DNA from 3 places in the Nocardioides sp. NPDC057577 genome. Region 3 is predicted to be linked to each of the others. Evidence: riboswitches for the same ligand, from Rfam matches in the RefSeq annotation. Region 3 holds a riboswitch; each other region holds the start of a gene.
The links. Region 3 has a riboswitch for cobalamin ahead of ACFU7D_RS28820 (CbtB-domain containing protein). Riboswitches for the same ligand answer to the same signal wherever they lie in the genome.

Region 1: another riboswitch for cobalamin. It lies ahead of ACFU7D_RS28655 (nitrite reductase); the one in region 3 lies ahead of ACFU7D_RS28820 (CbtB-domain containing protein).
Region 2: another riboswitch for cobalamin. It lies ahead of cobN (cobaltochelatase subunit CobN); the one in region 3 lies ahead of ACFU7D_RS28820 (CbtB-domain containing protein).

The regions. Positions count from the first base shown of each region.
Region 1 is NZ_JBHVGB010000273.1:202-4,759, forward strand. It holds gene ACFU7D_RS28645 (ion transporter) at 1-822, shown strand, start outside; gene ACFU7D_RS28650 (ABC transporter substrate-binding protein) at 808-1,974, opposite strand; cobalamin riboswitch at 2,077-2,282, shown strand; partial or broken gene ACFU7D_RS28655 (nitrite reductase) at 2,338-2,526, shown strand; gene ACFU7D_RS28660 (precorrin-8X methylmutase) at 3,157-3,825, shown strand; partial or broken gene ACFU7D_RS28665 (precorrin-2 C(20)-methyltransferase) at 3,822-4,558, shown strand, end outside.
Region 2 is NZ_JBHVGB010000100.1:4,275-8,832, forward strand. It holds gene cobN (cobaltochelatase subunit CobN) at 1-1,719, opposite strand, end outside; cobalamin riboswitch at 1,752-1,896, opposite strand; gene ACFU7D_RS18705 (winged helix-turn-helix transcriptional regulator) at 1,874-2,788, opposite strand; gene ACFU7D_RS18710 (MFS transporter) at 2,904-4,151, shown strand; gene ACFU7D_RS18715 (GNAT family N-acetyltransferase) at 4,156-4,558, opposite strand, start outside.
Region 3 is NZ_JBHVGB010000281.1:156-4,253, forward strand. It holds gene ACFU7D_RS28805 (cobalt-precorrin-6A reductase) at 1-717, shown strand, start outside; gene ACFU7D_RS28810 (ferredoxin) at 714-1,403, shown strand; gene ACFU7D_RS28815 (CbtA family protein) at 1,409-2,191, opposite strand; gene ACFU7D_RS28820 (CbtB-domain containing protein) at 2,191-2,406, opposite strand; cobalamin riboswitch at 2,440-2,574, opposite strand; gene ACFU7D_RS28825 (ABC transporter substrate-binding protein) at 2,558-3,667, opposite strand; partial or broken gene ACFU7D_RS28830 (ATP-binding cassette domain-containing protein) at 3,664-4,098, opposite strand, start outside.

The DNA.
Region 1 (4,558 bases), on a different contig from region 3:
GGTTCGGGCAACATCTCGGTGCGCGGGCGGATCCGCGCGCTGGTCGATGACGACACGTTCCAGAAGGTGATCATCGGGGTGATCATCCTCAACGCGGTGGTCCTCGGCGTGGAGACGATGGTCCCCGAACATCTCGCCCACGAGCTGGCGCTGCTCGACAGCGTGCTCCTCGGGGTCTTCGTCGTCGAGCTGGTGCTGCGGCTGGTGGCGTACGGCCCCAGGTTCTTCCTCGACCCGTGGAACATCTTCGACACCGTGATCGTCGCGATCGCGCTGGTGCCCGCGACCGGACCGATGTCGGTGCTGCGGGCGCTGCGGATCCTGCGCGTGCTGCGCCTGGTCAACTCGGTCCCGTCCATGCGTCGCGTCGTCGACGGCCTGATCAAAGCGGTGCCGGGGATGGGCGCGGTCGCTGGGCTGCTGGGGCTGATGATGTACGTCGCGGTGGTCATCTCGACCAACCTCTACGGCTCGATCGCTCCGGAGTACTTCGGCGACCTCGGCACCAGTGCGTTCACGCTGTTCCAGACCATGACCGGGGAGGCCTGGCCCGACATCGCCCGCGAGGTGATGGCCGAGGACCCCTCCGCCTGGATCTTCTTCGTCGTCTTCATCCTGGTGATGACCTTCGCGGTCCTCAATCTCTTCCTCGCCGTGGTCGTCTCCGGCATGGAGAGCGTCGAGACTCTCGCCGAGCACGAGGAGGAGTCCGACGCCGAGATGATGGCCATCCTCACCTCGTTGCGCGAGGACCTCACCGCCGTACGCGAGGAGCTGGCCGCGACCCGGGCCGAGCTGCGGTCGGAGTCAGCTGCCCGGTGAGGTGATCTCCTGCAGGACCACGTTGCGGGGGCCGGCGGCAGTGCCCCTGACCACCCGCAGGAAGTAGGGCTGGTCGGGGTTGTGGTTGGGGTCGAAGGACCAGTTCCCGCGGGGGCTGACGATGGTGCCGACCGACCCGAGGGAGTCGGCGACCTCATTGCGGTTGACGTCGTCGGAGAGGCCGAGCGCCTTGTCGAGCGCGGCCGCGGCGTCGTAGGCCTGCACCGAGTAGACCGTCGGGGTGGCGTCGTACGCCTTGCGGTAGTCCTTCACGAAGGCGTCGTTCATCAGCGAGTCCATCGTGTCGCTGTAGTGCAGCGCGGTCCGCACGCCGGATGCCGCGCCGCCCAGCGCGGACAGCACGTCGCCCTCGGTGAGGAACCCCGGGCCGTAGAGCCGGATGCGCTTGGCCAGACCCGACTCGCGGTACTGCGTCACGAACGCCTCCGCCTCCTTCCCGGCATAGGCGGCGAAGATCGCGTCCGCGCCCGACTCCTTCACCTTGTCGAAGAGACCCGACCACTCCTCGGTCACCCCCGCCGGGGTGTAGCTCTGACCCGCCACGGTGCTGCCGGACGCCTCGAGGGCGATCATGAAGCTGTCGGAGAACTCATGACCGGTCGCGTCGTCGGAGCCGATGACGTACGCCGAGCCCCGGTCGGTCCCCTGGGCGACCGCCTTCCCGAGCGCGCTGCCCAGGTCCGTGTTGGTCGAGGACGTACGCCACAGGTAGTCGGACCCGTCGGCGAACCCGTCGGCACCGGCGCCGGTCACGATCAGCGGCGTCTCGCTGTTGATCGCCACGTCCTTGGCCGCCAGCGCCGTCTCCGAGCTCACCACCCCGACGACCGCCTGGACCTCGTCGTCCTGGATCAGCCTGGTCACCGCGGCGACGCCGATCTCGGTCCGGTCGCCCTCGTCGGCCTCGACGACGTCGATCAGCCGGCCGCCCAGCTTCCCGCCGTGCTGGTCGAGGTAGAGGTCGAAGCCCCGGGACATGTCGGTGCCGATCGACTTGTGGACGCCGGAGGTCGGCACCACCAGACCGATCGAGACCTTCGACTCCGAGGTCGTGGCGCAGGCCGTCAGGCTGAGTGCGAGCGCCGAGATGGGCGCGAGAACGAGCAGCTGCCGATGAACCGAGCCTGTCACGGGGGACTCCATCTGTGGGGTGGCGCCGGGAGGTTCCGAGTAGGCGAACCCTGGCACAACCGGCGGCCGGAGGGCGAGCAATTCGGTGCCGTGTCCGCAAGTGGGTAGTCTCGCCCTGCCAGTCGTACTCCATGCCTGATGGGGTCAGGGAACCCGGTGAAAGTCCGGGACTGACGCGCAGCGGTGAGGATGACGGGCGGGGCACGCACTCCTTCCGAGGAGGGCAGTCACTGGAGCCTGGCTCCGGGAAGGCGCTCCGCTCCGATCGATTCCGAGTCCGAAGACCTGCTGGCTCTGGCGGCATCCGCCGCCAGGTCACCACGTGCCCCGCGCAAGGGCACATGACGCAGAGCAGGTGTCCTGATGTCGCGAGTCCGAACCGACCGGTGCCCCGGAGTCGGTCGTCCGTGGGCGGCCGAGGACGGCCTGCTGGTGCGGCTGCGGCTGATCGGCGGGTCCGTCTCCTCCGCCGCGCTGCTCTCGCTGATCTCCGTGGCGGAGACCTACGGCGACGGACGGATCCATCTCACCGGCCGCGCCAACCTGCAGGTGCGCGGCCTGCCCTCCGTCGACGGCGCGCTCCCGGGTGAGGTGCTCACCGCGCTGAAGGCGACCGGTCTGGTGCCGGCGCAGACCCATGAGCTCGTACGCAACGTGATGGTCTCCCCGCAGACCGGGCTCGCCGGGGGACGGGCCGACCTGCGCGGCGTCGCGGCGTCGCTGGACAGGCTGCTGTGCGCCTCGCCCCGTCTGGCCGCGCTGCCGGGGCGGTTCCTCTTCGTGCTCGACGACGGCCGCGGCGACCTGGTCTCACGGGAGTGCGACCTGGGCGTGGTGGCGCTCTCCGCGGCTGAGGGTCAGCTCCGGGTCGGTGACTCGTGGGGGCCGGTCGTGCCGCTCGCCGAGGCCGCCTACCGGTTGGTCTCGCTCGCTGCCCGCTTCCTGGACGTACGCGGCGAGGGGCCGTCCGCGCCCTGGCATGTCGCCGAGCTCGACGCACCGATGGTCGAGCCGGTCGCAGCCGACGCCCGGGTGCCGGCGCCGGCCACGGAGCTCGGGTTCGGTGAGGTGCCCGGCGGCGAGCACGTCGGCTTTGCCGAGGGGACCCTGGACCGGGCGGCGGTCACGGCGCTGGCCGAGCGGGCGCCGGCTCTCGTGGTGACGCCGTGGCGCGGCGTACTCGTGCCCTCGCCGCAGGTCCGTCCGACCCGGCGCTACGACTACATCGACCAGGGTCCGGCGATCTACGTCGACTCCTTCGCGACCATCCGGCGCGAGGCCGACCTCTCCGCGGTCCCGGCCGACGCCGAGCGGCTCGCGGTGCGGATGATCCACGGCAGCGGGCAGGTCGACCTCGCCGCCGACCTGGTCATCCACCCCGGCCTGGTGAAGGCCGCGCGGAGTGCCCTGGAGGCCGGGGCGCCGATCCTGTGCGACGCGACGATGGTCGCGACCGGGGTCACGCGCAGCCGGCTCCCGCGTGCCAACGAGGTGCTCTGCATGCTCGGTGACGACCGGGTCCCGGAGCTGGCCCGGATGTGGGGGACGACCCGCACCGCCGCCGCGCTGTCCCTGTGGGAGCCCTACCTCGAGGGTGCGGTGGTCGCCATCGGCAACGCCCCGACGGCGCTCTTCCATCTGCTCGAGATGATCCTCGACGGCGGCCCGCGGCCGGCCGCGATCGTCGGCTGTCCGGTCGGCTTCATCGGCGCGGCCGAGTCCAAGGAGGCGCTCGCCTCGTTCGCCGCCGATCACGGGATCGACATCCCCTTCGTCACCGTCCGGGGTCGTCGTGGCGGCTCCGCGATGACCTCCTCCGCCCTCAACGCACTCGCCCAGGAGCAGGAATGAGCACTCCGATCCGTGGGAGCTTCACCGTCGTCGGGATCGGCCCGGGCGACCCCGAGCTGATCACCCTCAAGGCCGCCCGGCTGATCGGCGCGGCACCTGTGGTCGCCTACCACGCCGGGGTGCGCAAGCAGTCGCACGCCCGCCGGATCGCGTCCTCGCTGATCCCGGCGGAGGCGATCGAGGAGGAGCTGCGCTACCCGGTCACCACCGGGACCACCTCGCACCCGGGCGGCTATGTCGGGGCGATGGCCGAGTTCTACGAGTCCTGCGCGGTCCGACTCTCCGCTCACCTCGACGCCGGCCGCGACGTCGTCCTGCTCGCCGAGGGCGACCCGCTCTTCTACGGCTCCTCGATGTATCTCCACGACCGGTTCAAGGAGGTCTACGAGACCTCCGTCGTGCCGGGCGTGCCCGCCTTCGCAGCAGCCACCGCCGCGGTCTCCACCCCGCTGGTGCGCCAGACCGACGTGCTCACGGTCCTGCCGGGAACGCTGCCCGAGCCCGAGCTCGCCCGTCGGCTGGCCGACACCGAGGCGGCGATCATCATGAAGCTCGGCCGGACCTTCCCCGCGGTCCGTTCCGCGCTCGCGGCTGCCGGGCGGCTCGAGGGTGCCTGGTACGTCGAGCGTGCCTCGCAGCCCGAGGAGCGCTGGCTTCCGGTGGCCGACGTCGACCCGTCCTCCGTGCCGTACTTCTCCCTCATCGTGGTGACCGGCGACTCCGCCCCGACCCC
Region 2 (4,558 bases), on a different contig from region 3:
GCCGGGGTCGTTGACCAGGAACGGGTAGATCAGCGGCATGTTGCCGATGGCCGCGTCCGGGCCGCAGGACGCCGAGAGCGCGGCGTTCTTGCCGGGCAGCCACTCCATCGAGCCGTGCTTGCCGAGATGGACGACGGCGTCGGCGCGGAAGCCGTTCTCCAGCCAGCGGTAGGCGCCCAGATAGTGGTGCGACGGGGGAAGGTCCGGGTCGTGGTAGATCGCCACCGGGTTCTCGCCGAACCCGCGCGGCGGCTGGATCAGGATGACGATGTTGCCGGCCTGGAGGGTGGCCAGGACGAGCTCGCCGTCGTCGTTGACGAACAGGTTGCCCGGCGTCGGACCCCAGGTCTCGACCATCTGTTCGCGCAGGTCAGCGGGGAGATCCTTGGTCCACTCGTCGTAGTCTGCCTTCGAGATCCGGACGTGGGCGTCGGTCAGCTGCGCGTTGGTCAGCCACTCCTCGTCCTGACCGCCCGCGGCGATCAGCGCGTGGATCAGCGCATCGCCGGCAGCGGTGTCGTCAACCCCGTCGAGGAGGCGTACGACCTCGTTGTCGGTGCCCAGGTCATAGCCCTCCTCGCGGAGGCGACGGAGCATCCGGATCGCGGAGACCGGGGTGTCGAGGCCGACCGCGTTGCCGATGCGGGCGTGCTTGGTCGGGTAGGCGGAGAGGACGAGCGCGAGGCGCTTCTCGCCGTTGGGGGTGTGTCGCAGCCGGGCATGGTTGACCGCGATCCTGGCCACTCGGGCCGTGCGCTCGGGGTCGGCGACGTAGTGGGGGAGACCCTGCTCGTCGAGCTCCTTGAACGAGAACGGCGCGGTGATGATCCGCCCGTCGAACTCGGGGATCGCGATCTGGTTGGCCGAGTCGAGGGGCGTGACGCCGTCGTCGGAGGCCTCCCACTCCGCGCGCGAGCTGGTCAGGCACAGGCCCTGGAGCACCGGGATGTCGAGCGCCGCCATCCGCTCCACGTCCCAGGCCTCGTCCTCGCCACCGGCGCTCGCCGAGGCGGGGACCGAGCCGCCGGCCGCGAGCACGGTCACGATCAGCGCGTCCAGGGTGCCGAGCGCCTCGTAGAGGTCGTCGGGGGCAGAACGGAGCGAGCCCGCGAAGACGGGTACGCCGGTGGCCGCTCCGGTCGCGTCGATGGCATCGGCCAGCGCGTGCGCGAACGCGGTGTTCCCGCTGGTCTCGTGGGCGCGGTAGTAGAGCACCCCGATCCGCGCCTTCTCGCTGGTCGAGCCGCCGGAGCCGCTAGGCGGAGGCGTGTCGAGACCAACACGTTCAGCGAACCCCCATGCGGGCACCTCCGCCGGCGGCTCGAACCCGAACCCGGTCAGCAGCACCGTGTCGGAGAGGAACGCGTGCAGCTGGGCGAGGTTCCCCGGTCCGCCCTCGGCGAGATAGCGGTGTGCCTCCGCGGCGACACCCATCGGGACCGTGGAGTGCTCCATCAGCTCGGCGCTCGGCTGCTGCTCGCCGCCGAGGACGACCACCGGGGTGCCGCGCTCCTTGACGGCCCTCAGCCCGTCCCACAGGTCCGTCGGCGAGCCGAGGAGCCGGAAGACCACCAGGTCGACGCCGGCCACGACGGCCTCGAGGTCGGTCGCCCGCGACGGGTTCGCCCAGGCGTAGTCGGCGCCGCTGGCACGGGCCGAGAGCAGGTCGGTGTCCGAGGTGGACAGAAGGGCGATGCGTACGCGTGCAGGGTCGGCCATGCCGGGTCCTCCTAGGGGTTCTCGCCCCGTCGATCGGTCGGATAGCCCGCGGCCAGTGTCTGGCTGTGTCACGCCCGATCCTGGGAGTGACATCACAGTGGCGGAACCGCCCCGGACTCTCACCGGGTTCCTGCGCCACGAGCGTGCTCGCAGCCTACCTCCTGGGCTGCTGCGTCCTCGGGCCGGTAGCGTCGGTGGCGGAAGTTCGTTCGCGGAGAACAGTGAGCATGTCTTCGACTGATCCGCCCGGGTCGGTGATCGGGGCCTGGACGTGCCGCACGACGCCGGCCGGGTCCAGGAGAAGGGAGACCCTCTTGAGCCGGTCAGCGCCGCCGGCACGGAAGACCGGCAGCCGGTAGGCGCCTGCGGCAACCCCGTCGGCGTCCGAGGCGAGGTCGTACGGCAGGTCGGCATGTTCCGCGAACGCGGCCAGCTGGTCGGGGCGCTGGGTGCTCACCCCGACCACGCGGGCGCCGAGCGTCGTGAAGTCGGAGTAGTGCTCGGCGTAGGTCTGGCACTCCAGCGTGCAGCCCCGGGTCCCGGGGATATCGCCCCAGCCCGGGGGGTAGCCGTGGCTCTTCGGCGCATAGGCACCGGGGAAGAAGAAGGCGACGGTCCAGGTGTCCTCGCCGGTCATGTGGAGGCGGGTGTCGCGGTGCGAGGTGATCTCGACGTCCGGCGGCGTCGTGCCCAGCAGGTCCTCGAGGCGGCGCTCCTCGTCCGGTCCGGCGGTCGCGGTCAGGGTGCCGTCGCCCATGACGTACCGCGTTCCCCACTCCTGGAGAGCGACCAGGACGGGCAGTAGCCCGCGGCCGCGCCCGGTCAGCTGGTAGTCGTAGCGCAGCGGGCGGTCGGTGTAGGCGTGCTTGGCGAGGACGCCGTCGGCGACGAGCGAGTTGAGCCGCTCTGTGAGCGCGCGGCGGCTGAGCCCGAGCTCACGGACCAGGCCGTCGAACCGGGTCACCCCGGCGGCGCACTCGCGCACGATCAGCAGGCTCTGCCAGTCGCCGATGACGCCGAGCGCCTGCGCGATCCCGCAGTCGGCGTCGGTGAGGTCATCGCGGCGCATCGGCGTCTCCTTGGTCGGTCGGGCAATTCGGGTGGCGGCCTCGACGCATACATGGTTGCATATAGTTCCAATTTGGAACTCACCCGGAAGGGCTCGGATGGAAGAGGTACGCCGCGTGGCGCGGTCATTCTGGCTTTACTGGTCCGCCGGCACCTTGAGCGGCGTAGGGACCGCGGTCACTGCCGTCGCATTGCCGCTGACCGCGGTGACGGTGCTGGGGGCGAGCGCGTTCGAGATGGGGCTGCTCGCGGCGGCCGGGTATCTCTCCTGGATCCTCATCGGCCTGCCCGCGGGCGCGATCGTGCAGCGACTCCCGTTGCGCCGCGTACAGGTCCTCGCGGATCTCGCGCGCGCCGCCGCGATCCTCAGTGTTCCGTTGGTGTGGTGGGCAGGTGGCCTCACGCTGGTTCAGCTGCTGGTCGTCGCACTCGCGGTCAACTTCGCCGAGGTGCTCTTCTTCGCCGCGAATACGACGTTCCTGCCGAGCGTGGTCCCGAAAGAGCAGCTGACCAGCCGGAACAGCCTCATCTCCGGCACTCACGCCGCGACCCAGCTGGGTGGGCCGTCGCTCGGCGGTGTGCTTGTCCAGGTGATCGGCGCCGTCCCCGCGCTGTTCGTCGATGCCCTCTCGTACCTCGGCTCGGCGATCCTGCTGCAACGGCTTCCCGAGCGTCGTCAGCCCCAGGGCGACACCTCGGAGTCGATCGCATCGATGGTGGCCGAGGGCTGGCGGTTCGTGACCCGGCACCCGGTGATGGCGCCGGCCACGTGGTGGGCCTGTGTGGTCAACTTCGTATGCGGGGTTCAGCTCGCGTTGTTCGCCTACTACCTGGTCCACGAGCTCGACACCCCGCCCGGTCTCGTCGGCATCCTGCTCGCCTCCGAGGGCATCGGCTCGCTGGTCTTCGCCGCGATCACACCCTGGCTGGTTCGTCGATTCGGCTCTGCCAGGGTGCTGATGTTCGAGGGCCTGCTCGGTGCGATCGGGGCAGCGGTGATCCCGCTCGGCAGCGGCTGGGTCGGCTGGGTCTGCTTCGCTGCCGGAAACCTGCTCTTCGCCGGCAGCGTCGTGCCAGGCAGCGTGGTCACCCGGACCTACCGGCAGGTCGCCAGCCCGCCGGAGCTGCTCTCACGCGTGATGGCGACCGTGCGGTTCGTGTCGTGGGGAGTCATTCCGGTCGGCAGCCTCGTGGCCGGCCTGAGCGCGGAGCTGATCGGTCCCCGTCTCACGCTCCTCGGATCCGCTGCGGTGCTCCTGCTCGGACCAGTCGTCCTCTGGAAGAGCCCGATCCGGACGCTGCGCAACCTCGAGGACTTCGAGGAACCGGGAGCGAAGGTCGGCCTGTCCGCCGCTGACAGGTGAGGCCCTATCTGCTCTGCTCGGACACCAGCCAGGCCTCGCGGGTGATCTCGTACTCGACCTCGCCGTCGGCGTGCCCGGCGAGCGGTTCCTCGAAGGACTCGTGGAAGGCGCGTACGAAGCTCATCCCGACCGACACCATAGTCGCGCGCGAGGCGTCGTTGACGGCCATCGTCTGCGCGATCACCCGGTCGACGCCGAGGTCCTCGAACCCGTGACGGAGCAGCTCGAGCGAGCCTTCCTTCGCGTAGCCCTTGCGCCAGTGGCGCTGCGGAAGCCGGTAGCCCAGCTCGGCGGCATCGGTGCGCGGCGGGCTGTCGGGCGGCTCGAACATGTAGAGCCCGACGGCCTCACCGGCCGAATGACCGATCCACTTGCCCTGCCCCTCCGTCTCCTTCGCCACTCGGATC
Region 3 (4,098 bases):
CTGATCCTGGGCGGGACCGGGGAGGCGCGGGAGCTGGCGGCGCGGCTGCTCGAGGAGGGTGTGGAGGTGACCTCCTCGCTGGCCGGCCGGGTGGCGCGGCCGCGGCTGCCGGTCGGCGAGGTGCGGATCGGGGGGTTCGGCGGGGTCGAGGGCCTGAGGGGGGCCCTCGACCACTTCGACGCGGTCGTCGACGCGACGCATCCGTTCGCGCGCGGGATGTCGGCCAACGCGGCGGCCGCCTGCGCGCAGACCGGGCATCCGTTGCTCCGGCTGGAGCGGCCCGGCTGGCCGGCGGACCCGTCCTGGGCCTACGTCGACACCCACGACCAGGCGGCCACGCTCGCCGCCGACCTCGGGAAGCGTCCGTTCATCACGGTCGGACGCCAGGAGCTCGCCAGGTTCGTCCCGGCACTCGCCGGACACCAGGCCCTCGCCCGCGTGGTCGACCGGCCCGACCTCGACCTCCCCGAAGCCTGGACCCTGCTGACCAGCCGTGGTCCCTACGAGATCGAGGGCGAGCTCGCGCTGATGCGCGAGCACGACACCGACGTACTCATCACCAAGGACTCCGGCGGCACCTTCACCTGGCCGAAGATGGCCGCCGCGGCCGAGCTCGGGGTGAGCGTCGTGGTCGTCCGCCGCCCAGCCGGCGAGGACGGCGTCCGCACGGTCGACGACGTCGCCGAGGCGGTCTCCTGGGTGCGGAGCCTCGGATGACACACCGCGTCGTCGTCGGGATGTCGGTGACCGACGTCGACCGGCGCGAGGACCTGCTCGCCTGGGCCGGCGAGCACGAGGCGAGCCTTGCGTTTCTGCAGATGGGCGACCCCTCGCTCTCCCGCGAGCTGACCCGCCTGGCCGACGAGGGCGCCGAGACCATCGCCCTGGCCGGCATCAGCCTCGGCCCGCTCGCCCCTGGCCACTCCTGGCTGCGCCGGATCGCCGCCCACTGGTGGCGCGAGCGCACCGGCACCCGCCCCGAACTGCAGATCGCGACCCGCCTGGCCACCACGCGCGACGAGCTCGCCGAGGCGCTGACCGACTCGCTGGCCGAGACCCGGCCGATCACCGGCACCGAGCCCGGGCTCACCTCGCCCGCCTGGGAGCGGGTCCCCGACCACGTACGCCAGGTGCTGATCTGCCGCGGCCCGCGCTGCACCGCGAAGGGCTCGGAGGAGACCGCCAGGGCCGTGATCCTGGGGGCGATGGAGGCCGGTCTCGGCGACGACGACCTGCTGATCACCCACACCGGCTGCCAGTTCCCGTGCAACCAGGCGCCGGTGCTCAGCGTCCAGCCCGACGACGTCTGGTACGGCAACGTGGAAGCGGCCGCCGCCCGGGTGATCGTGCGTGATCACCTGGCCGACGGCCGCCCCGTGGAGACCTACCGCCTCCCCCGCTGAGCCGCTCAGAGGCTGGCGGCGAGGGCCTTTCGCTCCGCGACAGCGCGCTCTGCCGCGTAGAGACGAATGACCAGGCCGGTCAGCGCCACCCCGAGCACGCCCCACATCGTGGCGAGCGTGATCAGCGAGGCGCGGCGGAAGAACCACAGCGTGTCGGCCGGGAAGTCCCCGACCTCGTTGACCGTCGTGAACAGCTGCCCGGCGACGACCATGACGACCAGGTAGGCCGCGATCGCGCCGACCACGGCGAGGTAGGTGCCGAACCGCCCGCGCAGCCGCACGGCGGCGTACGTCACGACCACCGCCGCCACGACCGAGAGGGCCTGGAAGGCGAAGTAGACCGCGGTGCGTACGCCGATGGTGTCTCCGCTGCCCACCGCCGGTGGGGTCGCCGGATATTTGAGGAACGGCACCAGGGCGACCGCGACGAACCCGATCAGGGTGACGAGCGCCGTCGACTGCCCTGGCGTGAGCCGTCCGAGGCGACCGAGCGTCGCCGCGGCGACCAGCCCGAGGATGCCCCCGAGCGCGACGCCGACGGCCAGGGTGCCGGTCAGCAGCCCCCAGGTGCTCTGGTTGGTGCGGGAGACCTCGGCGGCCTCCTCGCCACCCTCGCCACCCTCATCGCCTTCGGCGGCGTGCGAGTGTGAGTGCCCGTCGCCGCCCTCCTCCAGCGCGATGGCAGCGCCGACCTGCGGCTCACCGACGGAGTACGCCACCAGGAAGGTGGCGACTCCGGCGAGGAGTCCAGCTAGCAGGCCGCGTACGAGAAATGCACGCGGGCTCATCAGTGGCAGGGGTAGCCGAGCAGGTGACGACCGTCGTGGACCCACTCGTGGATGAGCGTGCCGGACGGGATCGAGACCGCGCCCTGGTCGGCGCTGATGAAGAAGAGCACCAGCAGACCGAGCAGGCCGAAGAAGAGCGCCCAGGGGGCCAGCTCACGAAGCGAGATAGTGGGCAGATCGACGCCGGCGACGGGCGCCACAGCAGGCTGCGACATATGTCCTCCTCAGGGATGAATGCGTCCCTGTTCGTTGGGGTTGGACGGACAATCGGGTCTGACTCCACCGCCGAAGCGATGTCACAGTAGCGCGACTGTGCCGGAGTTCCACCGGCTTCCTCATGTCCGTTGCCAGCACTATAGCGGGATCTCAGCGGAGCCACTCGTTACCGGTGAGACTGCTCAGCTCGCTGATGTCGAGCTCGGGCTCGATCCCGGACTCGGGCGCGAGCCCGAAGTGCTCGACCGAGCGGCGGACCCACTCGGCGGCGTCGATGTTGAGCGGACCGGAGACCCACATCGCGTACGGCAGGTTCACGAACCGCTGCTCCTTGACCGCGGTCAGGTCGCGCGAGGCCGGGTGGGCCTGGAGGACCTTGACCTTCTCCTCGTAGGACTGGCCCGGATAGTCCACGAAGTAGATGACGTCGGGGTCGGCGGCGGCGAGACGCTCCCAGCCGACCTCGGTCCAGGTGTCCTCCACGTCGGCGGTCGCGTTGGTCACCCCAGCGGTGTCGAAGATGGCCTGCGGAGCGCCGAAGGAGCCGGAGGTGAAGATCGCGTCGGAGCCGGAGTCGAAGAGGAACGCCGTCGGCGCCTTCGCAGGGCTAGGCGCGCTCTCCAGGGCCTCGCGGCGCTCGTCGATGCCGGCCGCGACCTTCTTCGCCTCCGAGCCGTGGCCGGTCAGCTCACCGATGTTGAGAAGGTCGGTACGCAGCGCCGTCCAGGCCCCCATCGTGCCGCGGTCGCCGTCCTCCTGCCGGCAGGACTCACTGAGCAGGTAGGTCTCGATGCCGTGCTCCTCCACGGTCTCGGGCACCAGGTTGCGCGACTCGCTGAAGCCGTAGTTCCAGCCCGCGAACATCAGCTGCGGCTCGAGCGCCAGGACGGTCTCCAGGGTCGGCTGTTCGTCGCCGACGACCTTCAGCTCCCCGACCCGGTCCTTCGGGTAGGCCAGCTCGAGCAGCTCCTGGTCCCGGGCGATGCCGGTGACCGCGACGAGGTTCTCCCGGGCGCCGACGGCCAGGGCGATGGAGATGATCCCGCCGTCGTACGCGTAGAGCTCGGTGACCGGCTCGTCGACGGTCACCTTCTCGCCACAGTTCTCGACGGTGATCGCGCCGTCGTTCTCGTGGGCCGCGGTGCCGACGCTGGTCTTCTCCGCCGCACCGCAGGAGGTGAGGATCGTCGAGCCGAGTGCCAGCGCGGCCAGGCAGGCGAGGCCGCCGCGACGTACGGGGATGGTCGGGCGAGAGGTCATGCCGAGTGGTCCTTCCGGGAGTGGATGAGCAGATGGGGCTGGTCCAGGTGCGGGTGGGGCACCTGGACGGAGCCGACGCCGAAGTGGAGATCGACGCGGATGGTGTCGAGCACCTCGGCCGGCGGCCCGTGGGCGACGACGGTCGCCGGGCCGCTGTCGGGATCGCTGCCCCGCGGCCGGCCGAGAACCGCCAGCTGGTCGAAGGAACGCAGCGCCAGGTCGAGGTCGTGGATCGTCGTGACCAGGGTCTCGGCCCGGTCGGCGACGGTCCGCAGCAGCCGCAGCTGCCAGGCGACGTCGAGGTGGTTCGTCGGCTCGTCCAGGAGCATCACCGGGCTTTCCTGGGCGAGGCCGCGAGCGAGCACCGCCCGGCGCCGCTCGCCTCCGGAGAGGCGGTCGCATGGGTCGTCGATACGGTCGGCCAGGCCGAC